4 regions of the Peribacillus sp. FSL E2-0218 genome follow, and region 2 is predicted to be linked to each of the others. Evidence: riboswitches for the same ligand, from Rfam matches in the RefSeq annotation. Region 2 holds a riboswitch; each other region holds the start of a gene.
The links. Region 2 has a riboswitch for cyclic di-AMP ahead of MHI53_RS21390 (TrkH family potassium uptake protein). Riboswitches for the same ligand answer to the same signal wherever they lie in the genome.
Positions count from the first base shown of each region.

Region 1 (8,125 bases), 1.0 Mb from region 2:
GATCATCTACGCCATCAGGCAGTTCGAGCTTCTCCAATGCTTCTTTCACATCTTTTACAGCATCGTCCATGTCCGTATCATAATCATATTGCAATTGGACGGAAGAAACATTGGCCATGGAAGACGAACTGACCAATTCTACTCCTGATAGATTGGTGACTTTTTGTTCAATTTGGTCTGTGAGTTTATCGGCTACTTCCTCAGGTGCAGCCCCGGGATATACGGTGGAGATGCTGATTAAAGGGGTGGAGATGTTTGGGATGGTTTCTTGTTTCATGTTTAAACCGGAATATAAACCTGCTGCAACGATGATGATTGTAAGCAACCAGATTGCCAGTTTATTCTTTAAAGAAAATTTGATTATCGAATTCAAGCTTTGTACCCTCCATACATAAGATTGTGACCAGCCGGTCATAGACTCAAATATATAGCATATTAATTACGATTGCAACAGATAGTAATCCGTAGCCATATCATTGAGGTTTCAAGGGTTTTGAGATACAATGTGGATGAAGTGACTCGATGGTCATACAGGGACAATATTTTAAGGATAGGATGGATCTGATGAATGAAAAACATAAATTGATCATAGATAAATCGGTAGAGCTTTTCTCGGAGAAGGGCTATCATGCTACCTCGGTTCAAGAGATTGCCGAAAAGTGCGGGATAGCAAAGGGGTCTTTTTATAATTATTTTAAATCGAAGGAAGAGCTGCTCGTATCCATTTTCAAGTACTTCTATGAAGCGTTGACGGACGCTTTGCTCGATTGGGAGCTTGATGTTTCTTTGTCCAATAAAGACAGGTTTCTAGGGCAAATCTCCGTTCAAATTGAACATATGGCGGGGAATACCAACTTAATTCAAATGCTGATGCAGGAGCAGATGGTACATATCAGTAAAGAACTGGATCAGTTCTTGCATTATATCCATGAAGAAGGGATGATTTGGTTCCAGCGTAAAATTACGGAGTTATACCCGGAACTGCCTGCAGAATTTCTGCCGGACTGCACAGTCATGCTGGATTCATTGTTCAAAGGATATATGGGCATCCTCATGAGGAAAAAAGATGCTTTTGATGTGGAATTATTCCCTAACTTCTTTTTGAATCGGCTGGATTCGATAATCGCAAGCCTGCAAAACATGGAAGACCCACTATTGAAGCACTTTCCTTTGCCGAATTGCACGTTGCATGACATTAATCCAAAAGAGGAAATCCTTTTGATCATCACTAAACTATTGGAAATGGAAACCCAAGAAGAAGGAAGGAAAGCGAGTAAAAATACGAAAGCATTGAGTGCGATTCAAGAAGAGCTATCTAAAGGTAAGCCAAGATCGATAATATTGGAGAGCCTTTTATTATTCTTGGAAAAAAGTGATAAGAAGGGCCCCTTATATTCAAAGCTTGTCTTAACGATGAAGGAATATTTAACGAATATATGAAAGAAAGGGGCGCAACGCCTCTTTTTTTTATAGTGTATGTAAATTACATTTAGTCATGAGTGCGTTTCAAATGATATGGTTTAGGAGAAAGTATAGGTAGTGAAATGTGATTTGTTCATTATACGTATAGGGGGGAAGATCATGAGATGGAAAAAAGGAATGCTGATTTATAACGAGAATGCAGGTAATCACAAACTGGCAAGAAACCTCGAAGGTTGTCTTCCGGTGATTGCACCACAAATAGATGAGTTCCTTATTATGAAAACCAAGGAAAAAGGCGATGCTCACCGTTTTTGTTTGGAATATGGGGAAGAGATGGATGTAGTTTTCGTATTAGGAGGAGATGGAACGGTCCATGAGTGTGTAAACGGTCTATCACCACTTGCGAAGCGGCCGTTGTTCGGTGTTTTACCTGGAGGGACCTGCAATGATTTTTCCAGGACGTTAAACATTCCCCAAAATGTACGCCAAGCTGCGGAAGCCCTTGTTAATGGCAAGGTTCGTCCCATCGACATCGGGGTGGCCAATGATGTGTATTTCTCTAATTTCTGGGGAATTGGACTTGTTTCCGAGACCTCGAACAATATTGATGATCAGGAAAAAAACCGGTTCGGAAAGATCGGTTACTTATTAAGCGCGATAAGGACGATTGGAGATAATGACGGCTTCCAATTCAAAGTCGAATTTGATGGGAAACAGATGGAAGGGGAAGCGCTCATGATTTTGGTCATGAATGGCTCATTCATCGGAACCAATGTTTTGCCTTTTCCGATGCTGAATCCTGATGATGGGAAATTAGGCGTTGCCATTTTGGAAAATGCAAACTTTAGTACTTTTTTAGAATTAATAACGATGAAACGTGAATGGTCCGAAAATCTCGGTTCGAATTCCGGAGTGACTTATGTACAGGGCAGTAATTTAACTATTGAAACGAAGACGCCGCTTGATGTGGACATGGATGGAGAAAACTATAGCAGCCAGACTCCTGCGGGAATTAAGGTGCTTGAACACCATTTATCGGTATTAACCCCAAGTTAGAGAAGAGCGGGGGTTAATTATGTGTTTTTTGTTTTAATGGTTCCTTATATCTGCAATTGTTTCCAAAATAAGATAAAATATTAGAAGAAAGATCAATTTTTGCAGGGGGAACACATATGGTTTACCAGGTAAGATTGTTAAAGGGCATTTTTGAGCCTGACAGGAGTCGTTATCAGCTGCAAAATGCTGAGGCGATCACTCGACTTGGAAGTAAATTGCTATTGTTATATTTTCTTAGTCTTATTGTATTTGCCATTGGTGGATATTTTGGGATTGGTTCCGAAACCTTTTCCAAGCAAATCACGACGATGAGTATGAATGAATTCGAAGCGGGTAAGCTGCTGATCATGGGCGGCAATATGATTGCCGGTCTCCTTTACCCTTCTTTATACATATTTTTAGCGTCTCTCTATTTTTGGATGATCGGGGATGTCCCATACATAAAAGTAGTAATCGTTCAAATGATCCTATTTTGCTTGCAGTTATTGGAAAAGGTTTTGCTGATTCCGATGTTCATATTGTTACATGTAGGAAACGACGGCAATCCCTTTTCACTCGGAGTCATAAGTCAGCATTTTCTCAGCAATGATTACTTTATACATGTTTTCAGTGAAATCACCATTTTTCAATTGCTGATCATATCCCTGCAATACTTCTATATAAAGGGATTTTCAGAACGAAATCATTATTTGATTTTTTTATTGGTTGCGCTATTCTATTTGGTCACATGGTTTGCCAAAGCCTTTTTGGCATACATACATGTGGGAGTATTTGTCTAAGGCGGGTGAAGGGGAATGAAAGGGAAATGGAAGATAACCGCGGTCTCCGTTGCGTCGATCGTTTTAATAACAGTTAACATATATCTTATTGAAAAGAAAGAAAGCAAAGTGGAACGAACCGTTTTCGTGGAAAACTGGTCAAAGGTAAAAAAAGATACCATTACGGATACCATTCAAACAAAGGCGATTGTGAAGCCTGCAGAAGTGCATGATATTTATTTCGATGCCAAGAAAAACGACTTCCGGAAATTCCTCGTAAAAGAAGGGGATGTGGTTACCGCTGGCACATCATTGTTTGAGTTTACGACAACGGAGCTTGATGCGCTTAAAGCGGATCTATCAGCGGAGAAAACGGCTGCTGAAGGAGAAATTTCAGGGATCGACCAATACATAGCGAAGCTGAGGGCCTATCAAGGGAATCTGGACCGGGATCCTGATAAAGCGGTCATTGATGATTCGGTAAAACAAAAGTTGAACATTGATATAACAACAAGCTCCTCGGACCTTATTAAAAGTAACATCGAGCAAGAAATGTACAAGCAAGAACTCGAAAAAAGCCGTTTGAACGAGAAAGTGAAGATGTTGAGTACCCAGTTAAGTTCAATCGAGACACAGACCAGCGCGGTCGAGACGACCAGTGAGGCTGACGGCATAGTTAAAAATATTAACAAAAACCTTAATAATCCCATCATATCCATAGCTTCTGCAAATATGGGAATTGAAGGGGATTTCTCTGAAAGTGAAATGAAAAAAGCCAAAGTGGGCATGACTATAAAGGCAAGCGTCCCCGATCTAAAAAAGGAATTAAAGGGGAAAATAAGCCGTATCCATTCGTATCCGGCAGAAGAGCCGACACTAACAAAAGATAACCGTTTTCCATTTCAAGCGATGATCGAAACGGAAGGTGAAGAAACTGAGCCGTTGTTGGTTGGATCCAAGGTAAACCTATCCGTCATAACCAATGAAAAGGCGGGTGTACCTTCTGTCCCTGTAGGAGCTGTTCAACAAACCAAAAAACCGCATGTCTACAAATTGACGAAAAAAGGCTATTTGGATAAACAATACGTGACATTGGGGCTTAAGGCTGAAGGAAAACAGGAACTTATAAAGGGACCTGCAGTAGGAGATGCCATCCTGATGGAACCGGAGAATGTGATGAAAAACCATTCTCATTTCATTACGCCCGTTCACTTCGAACAAGTGAAGATTAAAACCTACAAGACGTTCACCACTAGGGAAAAGGTAAGATATTTATTGCTCGGAGTCCTTGAAAAATAGCTAAAATCTTTGTGTGAAAAGAGTCTGAATAATATATCGGTATAACTATTTTAGATAAATCTAGAAAATAATTTTTTGTATAATCGGTCTACTATACTGAATTTTCAGACATTTTTAAAGATTTTTTATATGTTCGACAAGAATAAATATTTACAGATTAAAGTTTTTAGTATAATATTTTATTATAAGTTAATTCGCTTAATCTTATTCAAGAACGGGGGACCCAACTTTGTGGATTTAATCCGCTAGGGGTGAATTCAGAAATGAAAGGGCATTTGTGTTTCCAATTCCTAACCCGACAGCTAACCTCGTCAGCGTCTTTAAGGGAACATGTGTGAATATTCACGCCAATAAGAAATCGACACATGAAGTGTCTTTTTTTTCGGCGTAAAGATAGAGTTTTTCAAAAAAAGAAAAATTACTTTCTTTCTATTAGTATCTGTTTCCCTTACCGAGACAAACGTTTTTGCATCAAAGACTTTATAGAAGGTGAGGAAAGTACATGAAGAAAATTAAATTAAGTTTAGCAAGCCAGATCTTCATTGGTTTAATTCTAGGGATAATCGTTGGAGCCATTTTTTATGGTAATGCGACAGCTCAAAACTTTTTACAGCCATTCGGGGACATTTTCCTAAGAATGATCAAAATGATTGTTGTACCAATCATTGTGTCAAGCCTGATCGTTGCAGTTGCGGGCGTAGGTGATTTGAAAGCTGTAGGTAAATTGGGTGCTAAATCACTTTCATACTTTGTAGTGGTAACCCTTACAGCGATTGCTGTTGGTCTGATTTCAGCTAATATCATCCAGCCTGGTGCCGGTGTGAATATGAATAATCTGGAACAAACAGATATCTCCACATATGTTGATACAGCAGAAACGAAGCAGCATGAATCATTTGTGGACACGCTCGTTCACATTGTGCCGTCCAATCCAGTAAAAGCCATGGTAGAAGGCGATATGCTGGCAATCATCTTCTTCTCCGTATTGTTTGGACTAAGTATCGCGGCCATCGGTGAAAAAGGTAAACCAGTATTCCGTTTCTTCCAAGGTACAGCAGAAGGAATGTTCTACTTAACCAATATGGTCATGAAATTCGCTCCTATCGGGGTATTTGCCCTAATTGGTGTGACCATCTCCAAGTTCGGTTTGGAATCTTTAATTCCGTTAGGGAAGTTAGCGCTTTCTGTATATGGAACCATGATTTTCTTTGTTATCGTCGTTCTGGGGCTTATTGCAAAATTTGTAGGATTCAACATCTTTACGTTAATTAGACTTCTTAAAGCGGAATTGATTCTTGCGTTCTCTACTGCAAGTTCAGAAGCCGTTCTTCCGAAAATCATGGAAAAAATGGAGAAAGCGGGATGCCCGAAACATATTGCTACATTCGTTATCCCGACTGGATATTCATTCAACCTTGATGGCTCGACATTATATCAAGCATTGGCAGCTATCTTCATCGCTCAAATGTATGGAATTGATTTGAGTGTTTATGAGCAAGTTACGTTAATGCTTGTACTGATGATTACTTCCAAGGGTATTGCAGGCGTACCGGGTGTATCCTTCGTCGTTCTTTTAGCTACATTGGGAACCGTTGGTATTCCTGTCGAAGGTTTAGCGTTCATTGCCGGTATCGACCGTATTCTTGATATGGGACGTACGGTAGTCAATGTAATCGGTAATTCACTGGCTGCAATTGTCATCTCTAAATGGGAAGGTCAATTCAATCCTCCATCCGCCGAGGAATTAAAACAAGTTTCTTAATAACGAAAATCCAGAGTGAAGGTTCACTCTGGATTTTTTTTAATTTAAAACGCGGCTTCGTCTATTGACGGCTGCAAAGACACCCCTGTATCACATAGGGTCTCAAATGCTCCTGAAATCTTACCATCACACCAGGCGAATTTGGTCATTCCGGTTCAGAGTTGTTCTCCAGATTGCCTCGGCTCCATCCTTATCATGAGTACCCATTTTTTATCATGTGGATATTTAAATGTGCGGAGTTAGTTCATTATATAAAGGTGAAAGTGTAGTGCAAGCTTCCGTATTTAGTGAGGATGAATGAATATTCTCGGTTATATAACCTACGTCAAAACCAAAAAGTTTGTTAAAATAACAGTATTGATTGCAAGTTCGGAGGGGGTCTGGTTATGAAGAATGTTAGCGATGATATATTATATATGCATATGCAAGCTTCCCAACGGTTTGTCCTATTTAACGGACTCAACTTTCGGGAGTTTTCCTATTCACTGCCATTTGCCTTGGATTCCATCTTATTATTGAAACATCAATTCGATGGTGGGGAATACAATTTGAATGTGCTGCTTGAGAGTGCTTCGTCAGAGTCCATCGCCAAGCTTCTTAAAGAAAACGTCCGCTCATATGGTGATTTTTGCTGGGTCGACTTTGAAGAGGCGGAAGGGCTGAATGAGCTGGAAGGAAGGGAACTGGCGGAGCTTTTATATTTAGGTCATACCAAGACCCATTTGCAGCCTCCTTTTTTTCCTAAATTGAATAACCAACTTGCGTACCTTGCACAGGACGATGGATGGTTCAATAAGGTCTATTTTCGATCTCTTTCAACATTTTATATAATGTTGGGAAGTTTGATCCCCCTAAAGCTGGAGCTGCTGAAAGTAGAGCGGACGTGGCTCGGAGTCCGAAAGAAAAAAGAGTTGACGGCCATTCCTCTGGAAGTTATTTCCACCTTGATTCCGATACTTGCCGAGGGCATCGTTTTTTCGTTTCGAGATGCTAAATATTCAAGAGCGAAAATAGAAATTCCTGTATGGGTCGTAGGTGATTATTTAAACATGGACGAGATGCATGAGGACTTTTCAGACCGAAACGCTAAGAGTCCGGATGTCTTCATCACTTTCAGCAGAAAGGAAAAAATATGGGATTGTGTCATCAAAAATGATTCCTACAAGTGAAGATTCTCGATCTTTTCATTCTTTAGTAGTAAGACTTACTATCCCATGCATACAAGATAAGAGGGGATTCAGTGAACGGCAGCCCTTAGAAATGATTGGAAATGCATCGATGATGGAAGTTTCGCTTTTCCCGTTTTAGTGTAAAATGATACAATGAACATGGTTAAAAGAATATTGGAGGGTAATAACTCATGAAAACTAAACTTGGTTTGCTTTATGGTGGAAAATCTGCGGAGCATGATGTTTCAATGCAGACAGCTTTAGCGGTCATTAAAGCTCTCGATTTAGCAAAGTTTGATATATATCCGATTTACATAACAAAAGAAGGTTCATGGATAAATGGACCGAAATTGACGGCACCTGCCGAGAATGTCGCGGCTTTGACTTTCTTACCTGAAAAAACGACTTCCCCGCTGGCGCTGCAAGCACATTCAACTGATGAAAATAGTGAATCGACTGGATATGACGTCATTTTTCCATTGCTTCACGGTCCAAATGGAGAGGATGGCACGGTTCAAGGAATGTTGGAACTGCTGAATCTCCCTTATGTAGGGAATGGCGTATTAGCGTCGTCAGCTGGAATGGATAAGGTTATCATGAAAAACATCTTCGCCCAAGCTGGACTTCCTCAAGTGAAGTACACGTGGTTCATTCGCTCC
Region 1 is NZ_CP150304.1:293,081-301,205, forward strand. It holds gene MHI53_RS01470 (efflux RND transporter permease subunit) at 1-373, opposite strand, end outside; gene MHI53_RS01475 (TetR/AcrR family transcriptional regulator) at 565-1,440, shown strand; gene MHI53_RS01480 (YegS/Rv2252/BmrU family lipid kinase) at 1,582-2,478, shown strand; gene MHI53_RS01485 (hypothetical protein) at 2,595-3,257, shown strand; gene MHI53_RS01490 (efflux RND transporter periplasmic adaptor subunit) at 3,273-4,535, shown strand; cyclic di-AMP (ydaO/yuaA leader) riboswitch at 4,721-4,867, shown strand; gene MHI53_RS01495 (cation:dicarboxylase symporter family transporter) at 5,038-6,297, shown strand; gene MHI53_RS01500 (hypothetical protein) at 6,684-7,466, shown strand; gene MHI53_RS01505 (D-alanine--D-alanine ligase) at 7,658-8,125, shown strand, end outside.
Region 1: another riboswitch for cyclic di-AMP. It lies ahead of MHI53_RS01495 (cation:dicarboxylase symporter family transporter); the one in region 2 lies ahead of MHI53_RS21390 (TrkH family potassium uptake protein).

Region 2 (8,125 bases):
CTTTCAAATCTTCACGTTAGAAGAAAGCCAGTTCTTTAATGAGCTAGACGAATGGATTGAAGATATCGGTCAGGATGAGGAACATTTAAATACGCCCATCTATTACATATTGAGGGAATTTTTCCGGACACAAAAACAATATTTGGATTATATCGAGCAGTTTGCGGCATTGCATGAAGAGGAATATACCCAAGCGGAAATCAACTCCTGGTATAAGATCGTGGTTAGGGTGTTCAGTGAAGTGATGGAAAGGTTCACTGAGGCAAACCATAGATATGCCAACAAAATCATGAAAGCCCAGCAGCAAATGATCGATGAATTGAGCTCGCCCATCATTTCTCTTAATGATCATACAGCGTTACTCCCGCTGATTGGTGATATCGACACAGCGAGGGGCATGTCCTTGCTAGAGACCACGTTACAACAGTGTGCCGAAAAAAATGTCTCAAGACTGTTCCTTGATTTATCAGGCGTCCATTCCATAGATGGTGCATCCGCACATCAGCTGTCACAATTGATCGAATCCTTGCATCTCATCGGCATCCATACGACCCTTTCAGGACTTAGGCCGGAAATAGCGATGAAAGCAGTCAAGCTTCAACTGCCTTTTGAAAAGGTGACGGTCAAATCGACTTTAGCCCAAGCGATCCATACGATAAAATGATACATACATAAGCGCGGGGATGCTAGCTTTTAAAGAAACTTCGGAGTGCCGCCAAATGGCGGTCTTTTTGAATGATAGGATGTTAATACTGAAACCACATTTGATAGATACGCGCAAGATGGGAAACAATAATAGAGGGTGAAAGCTATCATTCCTCATGGATTCCATGACATAAACAGTCAGTGGATCATTCAATATTGGCAAAGACGGCTAGATCTTCTTTATTGCCAACGACTAGAAGCATATCTTTTTCATGAATATCCTGATCCGGTGATGGTGCTATGATGATTTCTCCATTACTGACGATGGCAATGACGCTGATATTATATGTTGCACGTAAATCGAGCTCTCTGAGGCTTTTTCCCTTCATGCTCATGGGGAGGATGATTTCCTCGATATTGTATTCTTTAGAGAGCTCTATATAGTTCAGCATGTTAGGGGAGAGAAGCTGATTCGCGACCCGTTCCCCCATATCCCTCTCAGGATAGATGACCCAGTCGGCACCGATTTTCGAGAGCACCTGGCCGTGATTTTTATTAAGGGCTTTGGCAATGACTTTTTTGACCCCAAGCTCTTTTAAAAGCAAGGTAGTTAAAATGCTCGATTGCATGTCATTTCCGATGGCTACGATGACACAATCGAAATTACGGATTCCGATCGATTTCAATGTCTCTGCTTCGGTTGTATCCGCAATGACTGCATGGGTAACGCTCAATTCCGCATTCTCGACACTTTCCTCATTGATATCAATCCCCAAAACCTCTTGGCCGGCCGTATATAATCTATGTGCCACACTGGTTCCGAATCTGCCTAATCCGATTACGGCATATTGTCGTTTGCCCATCTTCTACACGCCTCCTTTTATGATTAACCAATCATGATTTTCCCTTTTGGCCGACGGAACGGATCTGGTTTGCGCCGCATGGCGATAGCAAAGGCCAAAGTCAAAGGGCCCACACGGCCTGCAAACATCGTAAAAATGATGAGCATCCGGCCAAGCGGTGATAATTCTGGGGTCAAGCCCATTGAAAGTCCCACGGTGGCGAATGCTGAAGTGGCTTCGAACAAAATCATCAAGAAGTCACTTCCGCTTTCCGTGATGGCCAGCAGAATGGAGATGCTTGAAACCATGAATACGCCAATGAATGAAACGGATAATGCTTTGAAAATCGTTTCACTCACAATACGGTGACGGAATAAGACCACATCATCCTTTCCTTTAATCTGTGACCAAACCGTTCCGATAAGCGTCGCCAATGTAGTTGTTTTAATCCCGCCGCCAGTCGATCCGGGAGAAGCCCCAACGAACATCAAGAAAATGATGAGCAGCAAGGTAGGCTGAGTCAAATCAGGAATATCCAACGTATTAGAGCCTGCCGTCCTTGGTGAAACCGACTGAAATAAAGACGATAGCGTTTTACCCATCAAGGATAAAGGCTGCAATGTTTTGGCGTTGCCGAACTCGAATATAAAGATTAAAATTGCGCCGGCAATCGTAAGGATCAAGCTTGTCGTTAGAACGACCTTCGTATGTACGGATAAACGCTGGATATCACGATATTCGTATAGTTCATTCATCACGATGAAACCTATTCCGCCAAACGTGATGAGGAAGACGACCGTAAGGGTTATGAATGGATCCGATACATAGGGGGTTAAACTCCTGAATTCCCCCATTAAATCAAAGCCGGCATTATTGAAATTCGATATGGAATGAAAAACCCCATAATAAATCGCTTTGCCGATTGGCATGTCAAATGAGAAGCGAATCGATAAGATAAGGGCGCCCATGCCTTCAATGATGGCGGTGAAAATCAAAAGTCGTCTCACTAACCTGACTACACCTGCCATGGATAGATTATTTAAGGACTCCTGCAAAAGTAACCTGCCTTTTAAGGAAATTTTCTTGCCTAAAAGGAAAAAGAAAAACGTCGCAAATGACATGAATCCTAAGCCGCCTATTTGAATCAGTGTCAAGATGACCAACTCGCCAAAAGTGGTGAAAGTCGATCCCGTATCCACTACGACAAGCCCTGTTACACAAGTAGCGGATGTTGCGGTGAAAAGAGCATCCAGAAAAGAAAGACCATGCCCGCTTTCAGTGGAAATCGGCAAGGTCAATAAATAGGACCCGATCAGTATCAGGATGCCAAACCCGAGTACAAGTATTTTTGGCGGATCCAATAAATTTTTTGCTTTTATCAAATTGATCATCCCTGCCTATGATAATGTAATGTGTAACATTATATGAATATATGAACCATCAATCTTTCATTCCGAAGCTTTTAGAGCATAATAAAAAGACCTGCGAAAAACCTCGAACGGCTAATTTGACACAAATAACGTGCAAAAAAGCTTCCGAATTAGGCGGTCTTATGACCTCCTTCGCTTTAGCCGACGAAGTTAGCTGACGGGTAGGATGGCGAAAGAGCTGATCTCATCCCTTCTGCAAGGCAGAATTAACCCCAAATGATTGGGTCCTCCGTACTCAAATCCTTTGAGTTTTGGCCGAATTATATTAAATGGATAAAACGTATTCTACTCCCATCATTTAGCAGTTGTAAACCCCTAAATTGTAAAAAAATATTTCTTTAACAAAACTGAAAATTAACATTTCATTTACATTTTGAAAACGTATTGACAAATATTAGTTAGCACATTATGATAGGTTCGATTCATTCAAAAAATAAAATTCAGACAATATATATAATCGTTATTTTGGGGAAATCCTAAATAAAATCAAACACACTTTACAAAGAAGGCGGGCAAGGCAATTATGGAGAAGACGTTCAATCGATATGTTATCAATGCTACAGGCAAGGGCGGCCAGACATACTTAACACAATGCCAGGATAAAGATGCACTAAGGAAATGGATAGCCGATCATGAGGATCAAATCATCATGAATGAATTAAGAATAACCGACAAGAAAAAGAATCCTTTGTTAAAATTCTTTTCCCAAAGGTGAAAATCGTCCATTTCTTCTGCGGCAATATAACTTGAACGAGCCGAAAAATCCATATCTTGTTTCGCTTTCAAACTCATTGCCGATCAATGGGTTTTTTTGCGTTGGAATCATTTACATGTCGGAATGGATAATGTTAAAATTTAGGGAAAAAGGACTTCGTTGTAATACCGGATAGGGAGGCCATTCAGCCGGGCATGACAACCAGGGGTGGGGAATAGATGAGATTCAAACATGTAATGTCATCATGGAAGTATCCTTCCATTTTATTGTGCGGAATCGGGATTTCGAACTTCGGCGCATGGGTGTATTTCATCGCCCTCAATTTAATCGTTCTTGATTTGACCAAGTCTCCCTTAGCAGTCGCTGGTTTATATATGGTGAAACCGTTGGCGGTATTGTTGACCAATGTTTGGGCTGGCAGCGTCATCGATCGGAGAAATAAGCGGAATATGATGGTCACACTTGATCTATTCCGGGCGACATTCATCGCTTTGCTGGCATTGACTTCCTCCATTTGGGCGATCTATTCGCTCGTATTGGTGATCAATATGGCAGAGGCCGTGTTTGGTACAACATCAAGGACGTATATAACAAAATTAATACCAATCGAACAAAGAAAACGATTCAACTCATTGCGAAGCTTGATCGATTCAGGGGCTTTTTTGATTGGACCAGCGATAGCGGGTCTCCTTTTCATAATCGGCACCCCCGTCGCTGCCATCTATATCAATGCTCTAGCCTTAGTATTATCAGGCGTGATCACGCTATTCATGCCAGATCTTGAAAAGGATGATTCCTTTAGCCTTATCGATCGCCACCTATCCTGGGCCATCGTGAAAAAGGATTGGGGCATCGTCCTCGATTACAGCCGGAAAGCCTCATATGTGATGCTCATATATTTCTTGTTCAGCTGCATGGTCGTAATGGAAACGGCCATGGACTCCCAAGAAGCAGCATTTGCCAAAAGCGTGCTTTCTTTGTCGGACAGCGATTACGGATTCCTCGTAAGCATCGCCGGGGCGGGTATCATTGCCGGAGCAATCATAAATGCATTATTCATCAGTAAAGTGCGGATATCCTATCTGATTGGCCTGGGTTCCGTATGTGTTTCGATCGGTTATATGATTTATGCCGTGTCGACTTCGTTTTCAATCGCGGCCACGGGATTTTTCCTTATTGCCTTTTCATTGGCTTTTGCTAATACTGGCTTTCAAACTTTTTATCAGAATAATATCCCGGCGGACATCATGGGGAGGGTGGGCAGCATGTTCGGTTTGTTGGAAGCATTATTGATCATTATGACAACAGTGATTGTCGGTGCTTCTGCCCATTTCCTTTCGATTCGGTTCGTCGTGATTGCAGGTTCCGTGATGCTTCTTGCGTTTTCGATTTTATTATGTGTACTCAGTATGAAGCCAGTGAAAAGCAGGTATTATTCCAGTGAAGGGGGAATGGCGGAGAAAAAGGTGTAAGCGACCTTTCCGAAAAGGCATGCGGTGAACATGCCTTATATCCATTTCATTTAATGAATGTGCGTAATTGGCTGATGAAATTCAAGATTTGAAAATGTATCTTTGCCATTTCCTCCACTGGCTGTTCCTCGCAATTTTCCAGCCATTCCTGGATCACCCCTAAAATCGCCGATGTCAAAAAGGCGTGCATATATGTTCGAAATGCTTCATTGAGAGCCGCAGGATGCTGGCTGATCAATCGATCCAAAAGGACATCACCGAAAACACGCTTTATTTTTTTCGCAAAAGAAGGATCGCCCTGATCACCAAGAATCGCCCTCAAGGGTTGGGCATGCTCACCGATGAATTGGAAAATCGCGACGAAAGGCGGATATAGCTGTTGCTGATGAAGGGCAAGGAGTGCCTCTTTCGGTAAAATCGCCGTAATGCGTGCTTGAAGTTCATCCAGCAAGTCTTGCTGTAATTGATCCATCAACGCATATTTATCTGCATAATGAAGATAGAAGGTGCCTCGATTGATGTTCGCACGCTCTGCAATCTTCTTTACCGACACATGCGTAAATCCTTCTGCTTCAACGAGTGCAATGAAGTGATGCTGGATATGCGCCTTCGTTTTTTGTATCATTTCCTCATGAATCGATGCCATCTGAATATCTCCCTCACTTCACTGAACATTTTTCAAAATCTGTTCATTGTATTGAAACTCATGCTACCTTAGAATGATGATACATTCAACACCGTGTTAATTAAAGTGGAAGGGAGTGCGTCCAATGAAACATGCGATTATCATGGAAGGTATTGCCAAAGGCTTTCAACATAAAAGGGTCATTCAGCCCTTGGACCTCACGATAGAAAAAAGTGGAATATTCGGCTTGTTAGGTCCTTCAGGATGCGGTAAGACGACCTTGATCAAAATGATTGTCGGCCTGATTAAGCCGGATGCCGGGAGCGTCACGGTTCTCGATCATAAGGTGCCAAATGAAACATTGTTGATGGAAATCGGCTATATGGCACAATCCGATGCTTTGTATACTGAGCTGACTGGTGCTGAAAACCTTGAGTTTTTTGCGAAGCTATATCGGTTATCGAAAAAGGAAAGAAGCGAGCGGATCCGATATGCAGCTGAAATCGTCGGATTAACGAATGATTTGAACACTCGGATTGCCCATTATTCCGGGGGGATGAAGCGCCGTTTGTCCTTGGCGATCGCCCTCATCCAAAATCCCGAAATCCTCATTTTGGATGAACCGACGGTGGGGATCGATCCTATGCTAAAACGAAACATTTGGCAGGAGCTGGAGCGGTTAAGAGATGAAGAGCACAAGACGATCGTGATAACGACGCATGTCATGGATGAGGCAGAACGATGCGATGAACTGGCGATGCTGCGTGAGGGAGCTATCATTGCATCGGGAACGCCTGCCGCATTAAAAGGACAATTTGCGGCGGAAACGCTTGATGATGTATTTTTAAAGATTGGAGGCGGACGGTAATGCGGATTTCCTCTCTCGTGACGCGAATCATCCAGCAGCTGCGCCGTGATCGAAGGACCCTAGCTTTATTTTTCCTCGCCCCCTTGCTCATCTTAACGCTCATGTACTTCATTTTTGGCACAGAAGCGAGTGAGTTGAAAATCGTCGTAACCGGCAGTGATCAAAGCACGGTCGCTGGATTGGGACAGGCCGATTTTCAAGTAAAGGCAGCTGAGGAGTTTTCAAGGAAACGAATGATTGAAACCAAAACGGATGGCTGGTTACACGTTGAACATGGAAAAATGGAGCTTACGCTGTTGAACGACGAACCAGCACGGGCAAAAGCCGTCCAAATGCAGCTGATGCTGGGACTGCAAGGACATACAAGCAAAATGCCTTCCATTGAATCGCAATATGTGTACGGAGATGAAAATACAAAGGGCTTTGACACCTTCAGTCCGATGCTCGTGAGCTTTTTCGTTTTTTTCTTCGTGTTTTTGATAGCGGGAATCGCGCTTTTGAAGGAGCGAACAAGCGGAACGCTGGAGCGGCTGCTGGCCACGCCGATCAAGCGGCATGAAATCGTCGCCGGCTATGTGATCGGCTATGGTTCATTTGCCCTCATTCAGACGATCATCGTCGTCCTCTATGCCGTCAACGTACTGGATATCGTGCTCGTGGGCTCCATATGGCTCGTGTTATTGACGAATATACTTGTCGCACTCGTGGCCTTATCGCTTGGCACGCTGCTGTCCAGTTTCGCCACCTCCGAATTCCAAATGGTGCAATTCATCCCGCTCGTCATCGTGCCGCAGATTTTCTTCACAGGGATATTCCCCTTGGATGGCATGGCGGACTGGCTGCAAAAAATCGGCAAAATCATGCCGCTTTATTACGCATCGGATGCCATGAACGGCATCATGTATAAAGGTTTTTCTTTCGCTGATGTATTCCTGGATCTTATCGTACTCGTGGCATTTTCGGCCGTGTTCATAACGATCAATATCATTAGCTTGAAAAGATACCGTTCCTTATGAATGAGTGCAATGGTTGTCCCGAAAGGATAAAATCAGCCAAAAGAAGCAAAAAAAATTCAAGAATGCATTTAAATCAGCATTCTTGATTTTAAAGAAGGGGCGTCAAAAAGTCGAAATCGGCCTAATTGACGCCCTTTTTAGCCTAAACATTTTTATTTTCTTTCAGTCTTTGTTGTTGTTTACCATCAATGACACAAAACAAAATAAGGCTATAAAAAATAGAAGTGCGGGAAAAGTATAAAATGTTGCATTGTATTTAATAGAAGAATCAACCTTTAAACCATATAAATAAATAAATAGTATAAAAGAAACGGATAATGCTAGAGTACCGGTTAATAATTTCATTATTTTACCTCCACTTGGTTAATTTGTATTATTTTTTAAAAAATGTATAATGATATTATACAGAAAATATAGGAAAAAAGGGGAGATTTAAAAATGAGAATTTATAACCAAAAGTTTTACATTCGACTTCTTAGTCTTTTCAGTCTATTTATTTTATTAATCGGATC
Region 2 is NZ_CP150304.1:4,435,469-4,443,593, reverse strand. It holds gene MHI53_RS21400 (STAS domain-containing protein) at 1-664, shown strand, start outside; gene MHI53_RS21395 (TrkA family potassium uptake protein) at 852-1,508, opposite strand; gene MHI53_RS21390 (TrkH family potassium uptake protein) at 1,532-2,878, opposite strand; cyclic di-AMP (ydaO/yuaA leader) riboswitch at 3,042-3,184, opposite strand; gene MHI53_RS21385 (hypothetical protein) at 3,441-3,632, shown strand; gene MHI53_RS21380 (MFS transporter) at 3,851-5,104, shown strand; gene MHI53_RS21375 (TetR/AcrR family transcriptional regulator C-terminal domain-containing protein) at 5,151-5,750, opposite strand; gene MHI53_RS21370 (ABC transporter ATP-binding protein) at 5,875-6,597, shown strand; gene MHI53_RS21365 (ABC transporter permease) at 6,597-7,613, shown strand; gene MHI53_RS21360 (hypothetical protein) at 7,776-7,958, opposite strand; gene MHI53_RS21355 (hypothetical protein) at 8,052-8,125, shown strand, end outside.

Region 3 (8,125 bases), 1.5 Mb from region 2:
GGCGATACGAGTTGACACAAATGCCCGACTGCCCATGTCACATAAGCACCATCGGGAAAAAGTTCATTCGCCATGATTTCTATATATCCCTGTTGCTTCTTCGTTTTAAATTGAGCTGCCAACGTTGAACCTTGATCCGGTTTCTCCGCTATGATTAGCTTCATGTTCATCTTCACCTAATCCGTAACAAAATATCTTTCCCTATTTATTATACCTTAATTATTTCAATCGGCTATAGATGAGTTCGGATTAAACCATAGGAAAATGATGATTGAACATTCATAAAACTCCAACCGGATATCGGAAAAGCTATCTGGTCGAAAGGTTCATTATATACCCCGATCCAGCCAAAAGAAGTAGAAAAAGAGAGTTCATTGAACCCTCCTTTTCTACACTATTTTAGTTGGTCCAATGCTATATTCAACGTTAATACATTCACCCGGGGGTCCCCGAATACTCCTAATGACCGTCCTTCAGTATGTTTATCAACAAGATTATATATACTTTTTTCAGATACACCTCGCTCTTTAGCAATGCGTGATACCTGAATTTTCGCCCCTTGGGATGAAATATTTGGATCAAGGCCCGAACCGGAATTGGTCAGTAAATCAGCAGGTATCTCCTCTTGTTTGACAGTAGGGTTATCTTTTAGAAATGTTGCCAAATCTTTTTTTGTGCGCTTGATCATGTCCTCATTGGATGGGGCATAATTGGGTGTACCTGATCCTGTCGCATCATATTCTATAGAAGAAACACGACCATGAAAGTAGCCCGGCTCTTTAAAAGATTGACCAATTAGTTCAGAACCTATGATTTTTCCTGATTCGTTTTTTATTAAACTGCCATCTGCTTTTGCAGGCATTATAACTTGAGCAACACCTGTCATTAGTAACGGATAGGCGATTCCACACATAACAAGGAGCACTAAACTTAAGCGAATATTTTTCAACATGAATTCTCACCCTTACTTTTAATTTTAAGCTACTTGTAGCATGACCAGCAGTATATCGATAAGTTTAATTCCTATGAAAGGAACGATCACGCCGCCCAAGCCGTATATGAACAAGTTCTTTTTAAGTAATTTTGAAGCACTCATAGGAACATATTTCACACCCTTCATTGCCAATGGGATGAGAAGGGGGATAATGATAGCATTAAAAATTAAAGCTGATAAAATGGCACTTTGTGGTGTAGCCAGATTCATGATGTTTAAAGCCTTCATCTGAGGAATGGCCAACATGAACATAGCTGGAATAATTGCAAAGTATTTGGCCACATCATTAGCAATACTGAAGGTTGTCAAAGCGCCCCGTGTCATGAGTAACTGTTTCCCGATTGCCACTACTTCGATTATTTTTGTAGGGTCAGAATCCAAATCCACCATATTCGCCGCTTCCTTCGCTGCGATGGTTCCTGTATTCATCGCCAATCCAACGTCTGCCTGTGCCAATGCAGGAGCATCATTCGTCCCATCTCCCGTCATCGCCACAAGTTTGCCTTGTGCTTGTTCCTGTTTAATGACCGAAATTTTATCTTCAGGCTTCGCTTCAGCAATAAAATCATCTACTCCCGCTTCTTTTGCAATGGTACTAGCTGTCAATGGATTATCACCGGTACACATAACGGTTTTTATGCCCATTTTCCGCAATTCATCAAAGCGTTCCCTCATGCCTGGTTTTACTGTATCCTTCAAGTAAATGACACCCAGTACACAGTTCCCTTCTGTAACAACAAGTGGAGTACCGCCAGCAGTTGCGACTTCATTCGTAATGCTTTCTAAATCGCCAGGAACTTTTCCACCTTGCTGCTGTATATATTGTCTAATTGAATCAGCAGCACCTTTTCTGATTTTTCTACCATCAGAAAAGTCTGTACCACTCATCTTGGTTTCAGCCGTGAACTCAATTCCAACTGTCCCGGCTTTATCTAATTCTTTATCAGATAAACCGGCTTTTTTAGCAAGTTCGATGACAGATCGGCCTTCAGGCGTTTCATCGTGTAATGATGAATGAACAGCCACTTTATTTAACTTAGCTTGGCTTATCCCCTTAACCGGTAAAAAAGCTGAAGCCATGCGGTTCCCATGGGTGATGGTTCCTGTTTTATCGAGGATGATGGTATTAATGTCACCAGCTGCTTCGACAGCTTTTCCCGACATGGCAATGACGTTAAATTGAGTAACCCTATCCATACCCGCTATCCCAATGGCAGACAATAGGCCCCCAATAGTCGTTGGGATTAAACAGACCAGTAATGCCACTAAGGTGGTGATGGGTAATGTGACTTTAATATAAGAAGCAATTGGTACTAGTGTCGTGCAAACAAGCAAAAAGATAAGGGTCAAACTGACTAGCAGGGTGCTCAATGCAATTTCATTAGGGGTTTTTTGTCTTTTAGCTCCTTCAACGAGATGGATCATTCGATCAAGAAAGGATTCACCTGGGTCCGAAGTGACGACAATTTTGATAAAGTCACTGATGACTTTCGTTCCTCCAGTCACCGAACAGAAGTCCCCACCTGATTCCTTGATTACGGGAGCTGATTCCCCAGTGATTGCGGACTCATCTACAGCTGCTACTCCTTCAATGACATCACCGTCGGTTGGAATTATATCATTGGTTTCCACCAAGACAATATCACCTTTGCGGAGTTCTGTGGCATCCACTATCTTTATATAACCATCTTTTTGGAATAATTTTGCCTTAGTATCCTGTTTCGTCTTTTTCAAACTATCAGCTTGCGCTTTACCCCGCCCCTCTGCTAATGCTTCGGAAAAGTTAGCAAAGAGTATTGTAACCAGCAGTATTACGCTTACGGCAATGTTATAACCTCTATCCGATGTTCCTCCAAAAAAGTTTGGGAGTATGGATAGTAAAAGAGTGATAACAAATCCTATTTCAACTACAAACATGACAGGATTTCGAGCCATTATTCTTGGATCTAACTTTTTAAAGGCATCTTTTATAGCTTTCCAGACAATTTCCTTATTGAGAGTCCCATTACGCTTTGTACTCATTTTAGAATACTCCTTTTCTTCGTTTATCTAATTGTAAGCCATTCGGCTACCGGTCCGAGTGCAATGACCGGGAAGAACGTCAATGCCCCTATAACCGAAACCGTTGCCAAGAGAATGACCAGGAAAGTGCCATTATCCGTCTTGAACGTTCCAATCGTCTCGGGAACTCGTTTCTTAGTAAGTAAAGATCCTGCGACAGCGATTAGTGCAATCATGGAAAAGTAGCGGCCAAACAGCATGACCATTCCGGTGGATATATTCCAAAATGGAGTGTTATCCCCTAAACCTTCAAAACCGGAGCCATTATTGGCGGCTGAGGAGGTAAACTCATAAACAACCTGCGAAATTCCATGAAAACCCTGATTAGAAATAACCGAAGTGCCCATTTGTGTAGCTAAAGCAATGGCTGACGGAACTAAGATGAATAATGGATGCAAAAGGATGGCAATGGCTATTAGTTTCATTTCCCTGCCTTCAATTTTCTTCCCTAAAAACTCCGGCGTACGTCCAACCATCAATCCAGCAATGAAAACTGCCATTATTGCGTACATAAGGATATTGACCGTACCTACTCCATCACCGCCGAACACACAGTTCAACATCATTTCTGCCAATGGCACTAATCCGCCAAGCGGAGTAAGCGTATCATGCATATTATTGACCGTACCTGTCGTAGCAGCTGTCGTTACGGCTGTGAAAAGGGCACTCTGAGCGATTCCAAACCGAACCTCCTTGCCCTCCATACTTCCATTCTCTTGAGATATTCCCATTTTTTCTAATGATGGATTTCCATTTTGTTCACTGAAATACGTAACACCTAAAAACACAAGGAACATTAATCCCATTGCCGTAAAAAGAAACCACCCTAGTTTTTTGTTTTTTGCCATATACCCAAACGTTAAGGGGAGTGCTACAGGTATCAGGAACATAGATAGAATCTCTAAGATATTGGTGAAACCATTAGGATTCTCATAGGGATGTGCCGAGTTGACACCAAAGAATCCACCGCCATTTGTCCCTAAATGTTTAATCGACTCCAATGCCGCTACAGGTCCGCGTGCAATATTCTGTGTCGCATCTTCCAATGTAGTGGCAACGGCTGTGGGATCAAGGGTTTGCGGCACCCCTTGGGATACTAGGACAAGCCCGATTAAAATAGATAACGGCAGAAGCATCCTGGTGATGGAACGAATTAAATCCACATAAAAATTCCCCATACTGCGCTGCCCGGTCAGACCTCTGAAAAAGGCCATACAGAGCGAAAGGCCGGTAGCCGGTGTCGTGAACATCAAAAATATGATGACGACCATTTGCGATAAATAAGAAAGTCCCGATTCCCCGCTGTAGTGCTGCAAATTAGTATTGGTAAGGAAACTTGCAGCAGTATTGAATGCCAATAACGGATCCATATTGGCTATATTACTTGGATTACCTGGTAATACGCCTTGAAAGCGAAGGATCAAGTACGAACTAATAAACATGACCATATTACTCAAAAGTAGGGCCTTAGCATATTGCTGCCAGTTCATATCACCCGTATGGATACCAGATAGTTTAAAAATGCCCCGTTCTATTCCCCCAAACATTCGATCTTGTTTTGTTGTTTCAAGGGAATAAACATTAACTAAGTATTTCGCCAGCGGTATGGCAATAATAATAACGAGTGCCAATACCAGACCGATTTGAAAATAATCCATTTGCATTTCCTCCGTTTTGTAGCGATTAATATTTTTCCGGATAAATTAAAGCATGAACCAAGTACAACGAAAGTGCTCCAACAATAATGAATAAAAGCATGCTACTACTCTCCTTTTTTTTCGATAACTTTGTTACAAAAATGGAGAAATCCAAAAAACAGCAAGAATGAAAAAGTTGTAAGTGACACCGAAAAAAGATCCATCATCATCTCTCCTTCCAAGCGATGAATATATTAAACAATTAAAATGGCTCACCCCCTTAAAGTTATTAGGTTCCGCTTGTTAGCAGCCAGTCATAGCTGTAACCGTCTGGTTTACTGACGATGACAAAATCGGCTCCCATTTTTTTATATAGACTGGAATTTCGATGATGATGAGTGACAACAAACAGCCTAAAATGTTTGAGCCCTGAAAAAATCCTCACAAGATTGATTCCATCAAGTAGACAATTTGGGAACAAATAAATACAGCTATACCGGTTTGATTTATCAACCATTAATCCATCACAATCCTCCAGTTCTCTTGTCGGCATCAACCATTCTTCATCATAATCTACAATTTCCAAGTTACTTGTATCCGTGTGGGTGGCTCCTATACTTCCCTTTACAGATTTGTATAAATCCCCTTTTCCAACAATCAGCACTTTTCTCATGCAATCCACCTCATTAGTACTTTTTGTGACCTAGTTTCAAGCTGCATACTATCTGGGGAAGTGTAGCCTGCCAGTTGAAAACATAAAAAATAGACCAATGCTTACTTTTCCCCCATATATGCAGCCATGCAGGAGCTATCCATATCCGCGCGCAAATCAAAAATGATTCACGCACCGGTTATTGGATACGCTGCATTAGCAAACAAATATAATTGGAGAAAAAGTACTCATTGGTCTACTTAACGCCCAGTCAGCATGTGCTTTCTTTGCGTTCTGTCTTCCATGATCCTTTTTCATATGAAAATAGGCAAATTAAAAAGACCTACTTTATCATTCATGTTGCTCATTGCCGTTTTCACAACAAAAAAGCCCCATGATTAAGGCGGTCTCATGACCTCCTTCGCTTTAGCCGACGAAGTTAGCTGACGGGTAGGATGGCGAAAGAGTCTCTCATCCTTTCTGCATAAGCAGAATTAACCCCAAAAAATTGGTTCCTCCGTTCCTGATCACTCAGGACTAAGCCGTGTTTCAATTGTTGGTGTTGAATATGTTGTTATTCTAAGCTCGTTACCTGCCACTTGTAAATTGGCATTTTGGGGCGAATAAGACCAGTTTGCCCACTTATTCTATAATATTCTCATTTTTCCTAATGTTTCCTTATGATAACACTAATTTTCTCGTTTAAAAAAACTTATTTTCTTTATAAATCTTACTATTTCAAGTTAAGAATCATTTTTTCGAATGTTATTGACAAGACTCAGGCCGGACATTATGATAAGTTGCATAAATTGGGAGAAAAGCAGGGGAGACAATATGGTGAATTCCAAAAAGAAACTAGAGGCAGAAATAAGTGCAGCCTTTATAACATTTCAGCGAGAGCTTATGGGCCGAGGTCCTCAAGAAGCGAAAACATACATTGTACAGGATATGGTCATTACCCGTTTTAAGGGAGTGCTGACTGTGGAAGAAAAACACCTTGTTTCCCAAGATACCGGGCGGAGGCTAGTCAAAGAAATGAGGCAGGTGTTAAGGGAAATGTACAGTAAGGATTTTGAGGAGATCGTGAATCGGCTGACGAATTGCAACGTTCTTTCCAGCCATAGTGATATCAGCACGAAAACGGAGGAAAGACTGGAAGTGTTCATTGTAGATAGAGACCTTGAAAAATTCTTAGAATCCAAGGCATAATTTTGACCCTTCCTCTTCCGCAACACCCCAAATTACCAATTCAAACAAACCCAGAATGATAATCAACTGGGTTTGTTGTTAATACTATGTGTATTCCCACACAGGTTACATCCCTCCCTAATTAAGGAATTCGATTTCCGTAATTGCATTATTAAGGTTCTTTAAGTTTTTCAACCATTTCTGGTTTATGATCGGCAACCACCAATACATCCAAATGGCGAACCGCACGAAGCAATTTTTGTACAACCGATCCTTTCATGATTTCTTCCAGCCTTTTTCGGGCAGATTGTCCGATTATAACCTGAGTCGCATTTTTTTCATATAATCGTTTAACCACCTCCCCAACTACTTTTCGTCGATGATGCGTTTCATACATGTTGAAATCCCCCCCAAGCCGTTCCGTCAATATTTTTAGTTTTTCCAATGTTTTTTCCTCCTCCTCTTTTAGAGGCGAATGATCCTTAACGTAAGCGACGAACCAGTGTGCTTTTAACCGATAGGCAATACGGAAGCCCCGCCGAATTAAACGTTCACTATCCGGACGCAAATTAACACAAACAAAAATAACCTCCTGCTTTCTCCAAGGTCCCCTTAAGGTCCGCTTTCTTTCCCATGACTCAAGCCTTTCGTCCACATCATCAGCTACCTCACGTAAAGCTAATTCACGCAGAGCTATCAAATTGCCCGTTTTGAAAAAATTGCTTAGAGCTTGATCAATTTTATCTTTAGCATAAATATTCCCTTCCAGCATTCGTTGCTGCAAGCCAATTGGTGACATGTCAATAAGTTCAATCTCTTTTGCGATATGCAGGATATGATCCGGTACTGTTTCACGAACGCGGACTCCAGTAATTTGTTCGACACTATCGTTTAAGCTTTCCAGATGTTGAATGTTCATAGTGGATATAACGGAAATGCCCGCTTTCAAAATTGTTTCGACATCCTGGTGACGTTTTTTATACATACTTCCAGGTACGTTTGTATGAGCCAATTCGTCAACAAGAACAACCTCAGGTTTCCTTTTTAAAATCGCGTCTGTATCCATTTCTTCCAGCACTACATTTTTATATTGTATTTTCCTTCTCGGAATTAGTTCTAATGTGCCGATTTGTTCAAACGTATCCTCTCTTCCATGCGTTTCAAGAAACCCAATTACAATATCTATCCCCTTCCTTTTTAGTTCGTTTGCCTCACGGAGCATCGTATAAGTTTTGCCAACACCTGGCGCAGCCCCGATATACACGTTCAATTGCCCCTGGCGGATCTTATCAATATGATCTATTACCTCTTCATTTGACAGGCGGCGATATGGATTCCGATTATGTTCATTCCACTTGGCCGGGATCACCCTTTCACCATTTTTCCCCGTTCGGTCAGCGACGATAAAAACATCAATATTTCGGCTTTTTTGAAGTATCTTATTAATGATCGATCCGTGAATGATTTCCTCCCAACGGCTTCGTTTCGATTGACCCATTACGATTCTTGTAACATTTTTCTCAGTTGCATAATCTACTATTTCCCCAGCTACATCCTCTCCTGCAAGGGGACGTTCTTCAAATTCCCCACCTA
Region 3 is NZ_CP150304.1:2,935,199-2,943,323, forward strand. It holds gene MHI53_RS14070 (DNA topoisomerase III) at 1-164, opposite strand, end outside; gene kdpC (potassium-transporting ATPase subunit KdpC) at 395-952, opposite strand; gene kdpB (potassium-transporting ATPase subunit KdpB) at 977-3,016, opposite strand; gene kdpA (potassium-transporting ATPase subunit KdpA) at 3,040-4,713, opposite strand; gene MHI53_RS14090 (hypothetical protein) at 4,982-5,365, opposite strand; cyclic di-AMP (ydaO/yuaA leader) riboswitch at 5,758-5,898, opposite strand; gene MHI53_RS14095 (DUF2294 domain-containing protein) at 6,179-6,553, shown strand; gene MHI53_RS14100 (universal stress protein) at 6,705-8,125, opposite strand, start outside.
Region 3: another riboswitch for cyclic di-AMP. It lies ahead of MHI53_RS14090 (hypothetical protein); the one in region 2 lies ahead of MHI53_RS21390 (TrkH family potassium uptake protein).

Region 4 (8,125 bases), 1.8 Mb from region 2:
ACTGATGTAAGGGGAGCCCTTAGATTGGCTGCGAGTAGGATAATTCCGATGATGAGCAGTCCAAGTTTGGTATTACTATTCAGTTTGTTTTGTTCTAGCTGATTTACCGCTTGTTGCATGGCCATAATATTCCTCCGTACTTAGTCTATGAATTTTTTGAAATGTGCAATGTATCCATTCACCGAATCGATTGCCCGCTCCACATCCTGGTCGATGATGGCTTCAACTAGATTGCAATGGATGCTTAAGTGTAAATTCGCATCAGGACTCATCCCAGCGATTTGATGGATCGAATCATGCAAGGAATCCTCCATATGTTCGTACAAGTCAATCAATAAGCCATTATGTGAGGAAGCCATGATCGTTTTATGCAACTGTATATCCGCTTCCTCATATGCCTTGAGGTCTTTGGCTTCTGCCGCTTTGCTGCAGGCTGTTAGGTGCAGCCGTAATTTTTCGATATCTTCTTGATCGCGTCTAGCAGCGGCCAATTGGGCTCCTTGCCTTTCAAGGGCATGACGCACCTCTAACGTTTCAAATAAACTTGATCGTTGGATCCTTCTTTGAAATGCGGCGCCCAAGGCACTTGCTGATTTGACGAATGTTCCTTTTCCTTGTTGCGTAATTAAAAGTCCTGCATAAACAAGAGATCGTATCGCTTCTCTTAATGTATTTCTGCTTACATCGAATTGTTTGATCAAATCCATTTCAGGCGGAATCTGACTTCCAATCTCCCATTCGCCGGATTCGATTAATGTCTCGATTTGGGAAACGACCTGTTCGACAAGTGATAAACGATTTGCTTTGGATATGGACAACAAATACACCTCAAATTTGTAGGATGATTGGTTCATTGGATATTTTAACATATGTATGGTGAAAATATAATAAAAAGGCAGGATTATCAGGATAAAATCTTCGGGAATTTCAATTTTTGGGGATAAGTGGATAATATTTAGAAGCCCTGAATTTCATTCGGGGCTTCTAAATAGGCTATCACGACACTTGGACCGGCCATATTCAATGAATCGGAACTTCCCTTGAAGATCCCTGTTCCAATCAGTCCGACCAAGGCCATAAACTGGACATGCCTTGGCAAATGATGCGTCTTTTCCATTTGATAAAGGCCCTTCCATGGTTATGTATACAAACCAATCTTTTTTAATTGAACGCTTTAAGTGCTAAAAAACTATATTAATATATCATGATTCGTAAAAAAGTAAATTTATTCCACTCAGGCAACTTTATTATGTGGAATTCTTATCTGTAATTAAACATCTTTTGATGGGACGCGTGTGTATGCTGAATAATAAAAACCGGCCTTTAATAGGTCGGTTCAGATCGTATCTATGAAGAATGATGGGGGCAGTTAATGCCATGAGATCATTCAAACTTATCTATAGGAGCGGAAAGCGACTGTCTGTTTTCAGTTTCTTGCACAGTCTCAACATCCTTTTGAAATTCTAAAAATCCGGTGTATACTTGCGCGGCCATCCCTAGATATGGCAATTCTGTGTGAATGATACCCATTCTGGGTGAATGATGCATATACATTTTTCATCCCTCCTTTTGAAATTAAGATAACCCTAAAAGTAAGGACGTCAATAAGTCTTCCCATTGGGTTTCATCAACCCAAACATTAAGCCCCAGGGACGGAAGGAGTGAAAAAGTGGACTACGGTATGGACCTGGTGGGAAATTGGCGGGGGGAATATGGATACGCTGGCTTGTCATCTAAGGCTAACGCACCTATAAGCCCATGAAGTGGAAAAAACATGCTTACCTTATTCAAGACTTAAATCAAGTAGTATCATCATTGCTGTTTAAGGTTAGTTTCTTGCTGCTTTTGGTGATGACTACTTTATCATTCTATGAGGATAAGCTAAAACGGTTTGGACGAGTCGTCAAAGAAAGGCAGGGCAGCCAAAAAAACTCCGGTTGAATTAACCGGAGTTTCAGTTTGTAGACAAAAGGGGTTCGGAATTAAAAAATTCCGAACCCCTTTTGAAATTCCTTTGAAATTTTGACCAAAGGTTACGAGATTTGGGCTCTTCGAGCCACTATGTTAAGCCGTTTTAGGACCTTGCCATGTCCAAGTGGCCATCTTCTTTACATTCATGGCAGCGAAAGTAAGCATCGCCTGCATCGACAATTTTTTAAGTCCCCTTAAAGTAGTCCAACGCATACCATGCTTTTCTTTTGCATCTGCGAATACACGCTCAATCGTTTCTTTGCGTTTCGCATATATAGGTTTTACCTCTTGATGATGACGCAGATGATCTGCTTCTTCCACATATGCTTGCCAGATATGCCGTGTCACTACTTTTTGATGGTCTTTGCTTTCCGTACACCGTGATAAAAATGAGCATGTTGCACAAATTTGTTTGGGCGATTTGTACTCGCGATAGCCCTCTTTATTTGTTGTTGAGTACTTTAAAGTTTCTCCCGAAGGGCAAAGGTAACAATCAAAGTGTTCATCGTAAACATAGTCATGTTTGCGAAAGAATCCTTCTTTTGTACGAGGACGTGTATAGGGTAAAGCAGGTGTGATTTCTTTGTTAAATAGGTAGCTTGTAATCGCTGGTGTTTTATAAGCTGCATCTGCGGCAACTGCTTCTGGTTTTCCAACTTTCTCAATCACTTGCTCAACAAGTGGCTCCAAAATATGACTGTCATGTGTATTACCAGGTGTTACAATCGTTCCCAATACAAAACCGTTGCCGTCTGCGGCCGCATGGAATGAATAGGCAAACTGTTTTGTTCGTTCATCTTTCACATAGTAGCCACTCTCAGGATCCGTAGTACTTTCTTTAATTGCTTTGGTTTCTTCCTTATCAAATTTATCTGGTGGAAAAGGCTTCTTTCCATGGTTTTCACGATCTTGATTGATTTCTTCTTGAAGACGTCCTTGATACGCTCGTGTTTCTTTACGAACGATTTTCTTTTCAAATTTCCGTTTATTCGCACTGGCTTTCACATGTGTGGAATTCACGAAAACGTGTTCTACACTTATTAACTTTTTATTAGCAGCTGTCATTAAAATGCGACAGAAAATCTGTTCAAACAGGTCTGTATCTTTAAAGCGTCGCTCATAATTTTTTCCGAACGTAGAGAAATGAGGTACTTTATCATGGAAACCATAGCCTAAGAACCAACGGTAAGCCATATTGGTTTCAACTTCTTCAATCGTTTTACGCATGGAACGAATACCGAAGGTATATTGAATGAAAGTCAGTTTAACTAAAATAACTGGATCAATACTTGGGCGTCCTACCTCTGAGTACATATCTTTCACCAAGTCATAAATGAAAGTGAAGTCAATGGCAGCCTCCATTTTACGAACCAAATGGTTCGGTGGCACCAGTTGATCTAAAGTAATCATTTCAAGTTGATCTCGCTGAATAGAATCATGTTTAGAAAGCATCCTCATCACCTCAAGTTTTAATCCTTCAATTTTAAAACAAAAATGACTCCAGTCAAAAGTGTTCTATCTAAAAGGTAAGACAAAGTTGATTGGAACGGAAGGTACGAGACTCCTGCGGGAAAAGCGCGTCTAGGGGAGACCCCGCAGGCAAAGCCGAGGAGGCTCCCCGACCGCCCGCGGAAAGCGAGTGCCTGGAGTGGAAATCAACGTCTAAATTGTACAGGCCATAAAAATAGACAAACTCGATTTTCATCGAGTTTGTCTACAGTCTGAAACTCCGGTTGAATTAACCGGAGTTTTTTTATAGCGCTATGGATAAGTACGAAACATCCAGTAGGATAGGGGAAATTCAGCTTCTTTCTTCATCGTCCGGATGCTGGAGGTGATGCTTATTTTCATTTAGGGGCCCGCCAAATTGTTCATTGATTTCTTTAACCACTTCATCTAAAAATTCATCCGATAGGATCGGTTTCATTGTATTTTTAGCCATACGAATCACGGTCATCCTTTCTGAATTTGCTGGGCTTGGATCTCGTAGGAAGCATAGATTATCAACATAACCTTAGTTGCAAAAAAATATTCTTTTTACAAGGAAAATTTTCATTTACTTTTCCAGTTCACGGGAGTATGATAATCAACAGTTTCATATTTCTAAATCGCTTAAACCATTTGGTGCGGGGGACCCGTTATAGGGATTATTGTATAATCCAAGGGGTGAATCCTTCCAAGGTAGGGCTACTCTTAGGTCCGAATCCGACAGCTAACCTCGTAAGCGTTATATGAGAAGGAAGGTGGAGCTTGTTAGACAAAAAAATTGATGTCTGCAGGTCTATTTAGTTATGACTTGCAGGCATTTTTATTTTTTTCTGTTTTTTTGCTTTAGCAGGGTAACCTAAACTTATTACTAAAAAACATGGCGGGTGAATTTTTGATGTTATCATCAATAAAGAGGTTCTTGATAGGAAGACCCTTAAAATCAAATGCACTGGGTGATCAAAAGCTTAACAAAACAAAAGCGTTGGCCATTCTATCTTCTGATGCTCTGTCCTCAGTCGCATATGGTCCGGAACAAATATTGATCGTCTTGATCACGGTTGGTGCTGCGGCATTTTGGTATTCCATACCGATTGCCATCGGGGTCTTGATCCTGTTAACGGCGCTTATCTTGTCCTATAGGCAAATCATTTTTGCTTACCCGCATGGCGGAGGCGCCTATGTCGTTTCAAAAAACAATTTGGGCATAAATCCAGGGCTGATCGCTGGCGGATCCTTATTGGTGGATTATATATTGACGGTGGCCGTGAGCGTTTCTGCAGGCACGGATGCCATCACGTCCGCTTTTCCCAGCCTGCATGCTTATAATGTCGGCATTGCCATCATTTTTGTGATCCTGCTTACCATCCTTAACTTAAGAGGGGTGACAGAGTCGGCTTCTGTATTGGCCTATCCTGTCTATCTGTTCGTTTTAGCATTATTCATCCTGATTGGGGTGGGACTATACAAAATCCTGACTGGGGATGTCTCACCTGAATTGCATGCTTCGATCGGAACCCCAGTCGCGGGCATCAGTTTATTCATCCTGCTGAGGGCATTTGCATCAGGCAGCTCCGCCTTGACCGGCGTCGAAGCGATTTCCAATGCAATCCCCAACTTTAAAGATCCAGCACCGAATAATGCAGCCAAAACCTTAATAGCGATGGGCTCGTTACTAGCTGTCTTATTTACGGGGATTGTATTTTTGGCCTATTATTTAAGCATTGTTCCAAGCGCAGAAGTAACGGTGGTATCCCAAATCGCCGAAGAAATATTTGGACGGAATTTCATGTATTTCTTCATTCAAGGCACGACGGCATTGATCCTGATTCTTGCTGCCAATACGGGGTATTCCGCTTTCCCGTTGCTAGCGGTCAATTTAGCCAAGGATAAGTTCATTCCAAGGATGTTTACGATAAGGGGAGACCGCCTAGGTTATTCCAATGGAATCATCATCCTTGGACTTGCATCGATTATCCTGATCGTCGCTTTTGGAGGGCATACCGAGAATCTCATTCCCCTTTATGCAGTAGGTGTTTTCATTCCATTCACCTTGTCGCAGTCGGGGATGATGGTTAAATGGATCCGGGAAAAGCCAAAAGGCTGGATCGTGAAGTTAACGATTAATTCCATTGGGGCAATGATTAGCTTTATTGTCACGATCATTTTCTTTTTAACAAAATTCGTTCATGTATGGCCTGTTTTGATCTTCCTGCCGATCATCATTTTCATGTTCCATCGCATAAGGAGACATTATGATGCGGTAGGCGATCAATTGCGCATCACTACCTGTGAGCAGACCCTGCCCATCCAAGGAAATGTTATCATCGTTCCTGTTGCCGGTATCACTCATGTAGTTGAGAATTCCTTGAATTATGCCAAGTCCCTTTCGGCAGATCAAATCATTGCCGTATACATCTCCTTTGAAAGGGAAGATGAAAAGAAATTCGAAGAAAAATGGAAGAAATGGCAGCCTGATATCAGGCTTGTCACGCTTCATTCCTACTACCGGAGCATCATTCAGCCCTTGACTAAATTTGTGGATACGGTTGAGCATAAGGCCAGTGAATCCAATTATCAAGTAACCGTGATCATCCCCCAATTCATTCCGAAGAAGGGCTGGCACAACATTCTCCATAACCAATCTAGTTTACTGATTCGTGCGTATTTACTTTATAGAAGGAATGTAGTGGTTACGACCGTTCCGTATCATTTGAAGAAATAATTGTCATATCATGATAGAAGCAACCCAACTCAGGGTTGCTTCTTACTTTTTGTCTGCAGTTTTTTTTTGCACTTCATTCAAAAAAATAAAAACTGCCCTTATAAACAGTTATTTCTCCGAAAAACAGAGATATATCAATGAAAACTGCATTTATATCTCCGAAAATAGAGATATATCAATGAAAACTGCACTTATATCTCCGAAAAAGATATCGATCCCTATCGATTAATGACCAAACTAAAAATTACCAAGGCTCAATTCACGGAGTGAGAACATATTAAGAAAAAGACTAAGTGAAATTTTCCTGCTTTAGTTTGGACATACATATATGGGGGTTGAAGATGGATATAGTATTAGCGCTCTTGCCGGCAGTGTTTTGGGGAAGCATCGTTTTATTTAATGTGAAGCTGGGAGGCGGACCTTATAGTCAGACACTGGGAACAACGATCGGGGCCTTGATATTCTCAATCGGCGTTTATATTTTTGCCGATATCAAGCTTTCCCTTTTGGTATTTGGCGTCGGCGTCGTGTCTGGTCTGTTTTGGGCGGTTGGACAAGCCAATCAGCTAAAGAGCATCGATTTAATGGGGGTCTCCAAAACGATGCCGATATCAACTGGGTTGCAGCTCATTTCGACCACGTTATTCGGGGTCATCGTTTTCCATGAGTGGTCGACGATGAAGGCGGTCATTTTAGGCGTTTTGGCACTAGTTTTCATCATTATCGGAATTGTCCTGACCTCTTTGGAAGATAAAGAATCAAAAGAGGGGAAATCGGGAAACTTGAAAAAAGGAATCATGATTCTCCTCATCTCCACCTTCGGTTACTTGGTTTATGTGGTCGTGGCCCGGCTCTTTGATGTAGATGGCTGGTCAGCACTATTCCCTCAAGCGATAGGGATGGTGATAGGTGGACTATTATTGACGTTTAAACATAAACCGTTTAACAAATATGCCATTCGAAATATCATTCCCGGATTGATATGGGCTGCTGGAAACATGTTTTTATTCATTTCCCAGCCTCGAGTGGGAGTCGCTACAAGTTTTTCGCTGTCACAAATGGGCATTGTCATCTCGACGCTAGGCGGAATCATCATATTGCGCGAGAAGAAAACGAAACACCAACTAATTGGAATCGTTATCGGAATAATATTGATCATCATAGCAGGGGTCATGCTTGGATTGGCAAAAAGTTAATTGGAGGGTGATGGAATGTATAAGGATTTAGAAGGCAAGGTCGTTGTGATAACAGGCTCGTCAACTGGTTTGGGGAAAGCGATGGCCATTCGCTTTGCTCAGGAAAAGGCAAAGGTCGTGGTTAATTATCGCTCGAAACCGGAGGAAGCGGATAGTGTATTGGAAGAAATAAAAGCAGACGGCGGGGAAGCGATAGCAGTGAAAGGGGATGTCACCGTTGAAGGTGATGTAATTAATCTTGTTGAATCAGCAGTAAAGAAGTTCGGAAAGCTTGATGTATTCATCAATAATGCAGGAATAGAAAATCCCGTTCCATCTCATGAGATGCCGTTAAGCGATTGGAATAGGGTGATAAACACCAATTTGACCGGCAACTTCCTCGGCTGCCGTGAAGCAATCAAATATTATGTCGAGAATGATGTAAAAGGCAATGTGATAAACATGTCCAGTGTACATGAAATGATTCCATGGCCTCTATTCGTTCACTATGCAGCAAGCAAGGGAGGCGTAAAATTGCTTACGGAAACCTTGGCCCTTGAATATGCGCCAAAAGGAATTCGGGTCAACAGCATAGGTCCAGGTGCCATCGCCACGCCAATAAATGCAGAAAAACTGGAAGATCCCGAAAAGAAAAAAGACCTCGAAAGCATGATTCCGATGGGGTACATCGGAAAGCCAGAGGAAATTGCCGCTGTTGCTGTATGGCTGGCTTCCTCCGAATCCAGTTATGTAACGGGCATCACGTTGT
Region 4 is NZ_CP150304.1:1,035,445-1,043,569, forward strand. It holds gene MHI53_RS04960 (MFS transporter) at 1-125, opposite strand, end outside; gene MHI53_RS04965 (FadR/GntR family transcriptional regulator) at 141-818, opposite strand; gene MHI53_RS04970 (hypothetical protein) at 956-1,117, opposite strand; gene MHI53_RS04975 (hypothetical protein) at 1,384-1,554, opposite strand; gene MHI53_RS04980 (IS1182 family transposase) at 2,065-3,423, opposite strand; gene MHI53_RS04985 (hypothetical protein) at 3,773-3,913, opposite strand; cyclic di-AMP (ydaO/yuaA leader) riboswitch at 4,071-4,214, shown strand; gene MHI53_RS04990 (APC family permease) at 4,355-6,181, shown strand; gene MHI53_RS04995 (RhaT/GlcU family sugar-proton symporter) at 6,523-7,377, shown strand; gene MHI53_RS05000 (SDR family oxidoreductase) at 7,393-8,125, shown strand, end outside.
Region 4: another riboswitch for cyclic di-AMP. It lies ahead of MHI53_RS04990 (APC family permease); the one in region 2 lies ahead of MHI53_RS21390 (TrkH family potassium uptake protein).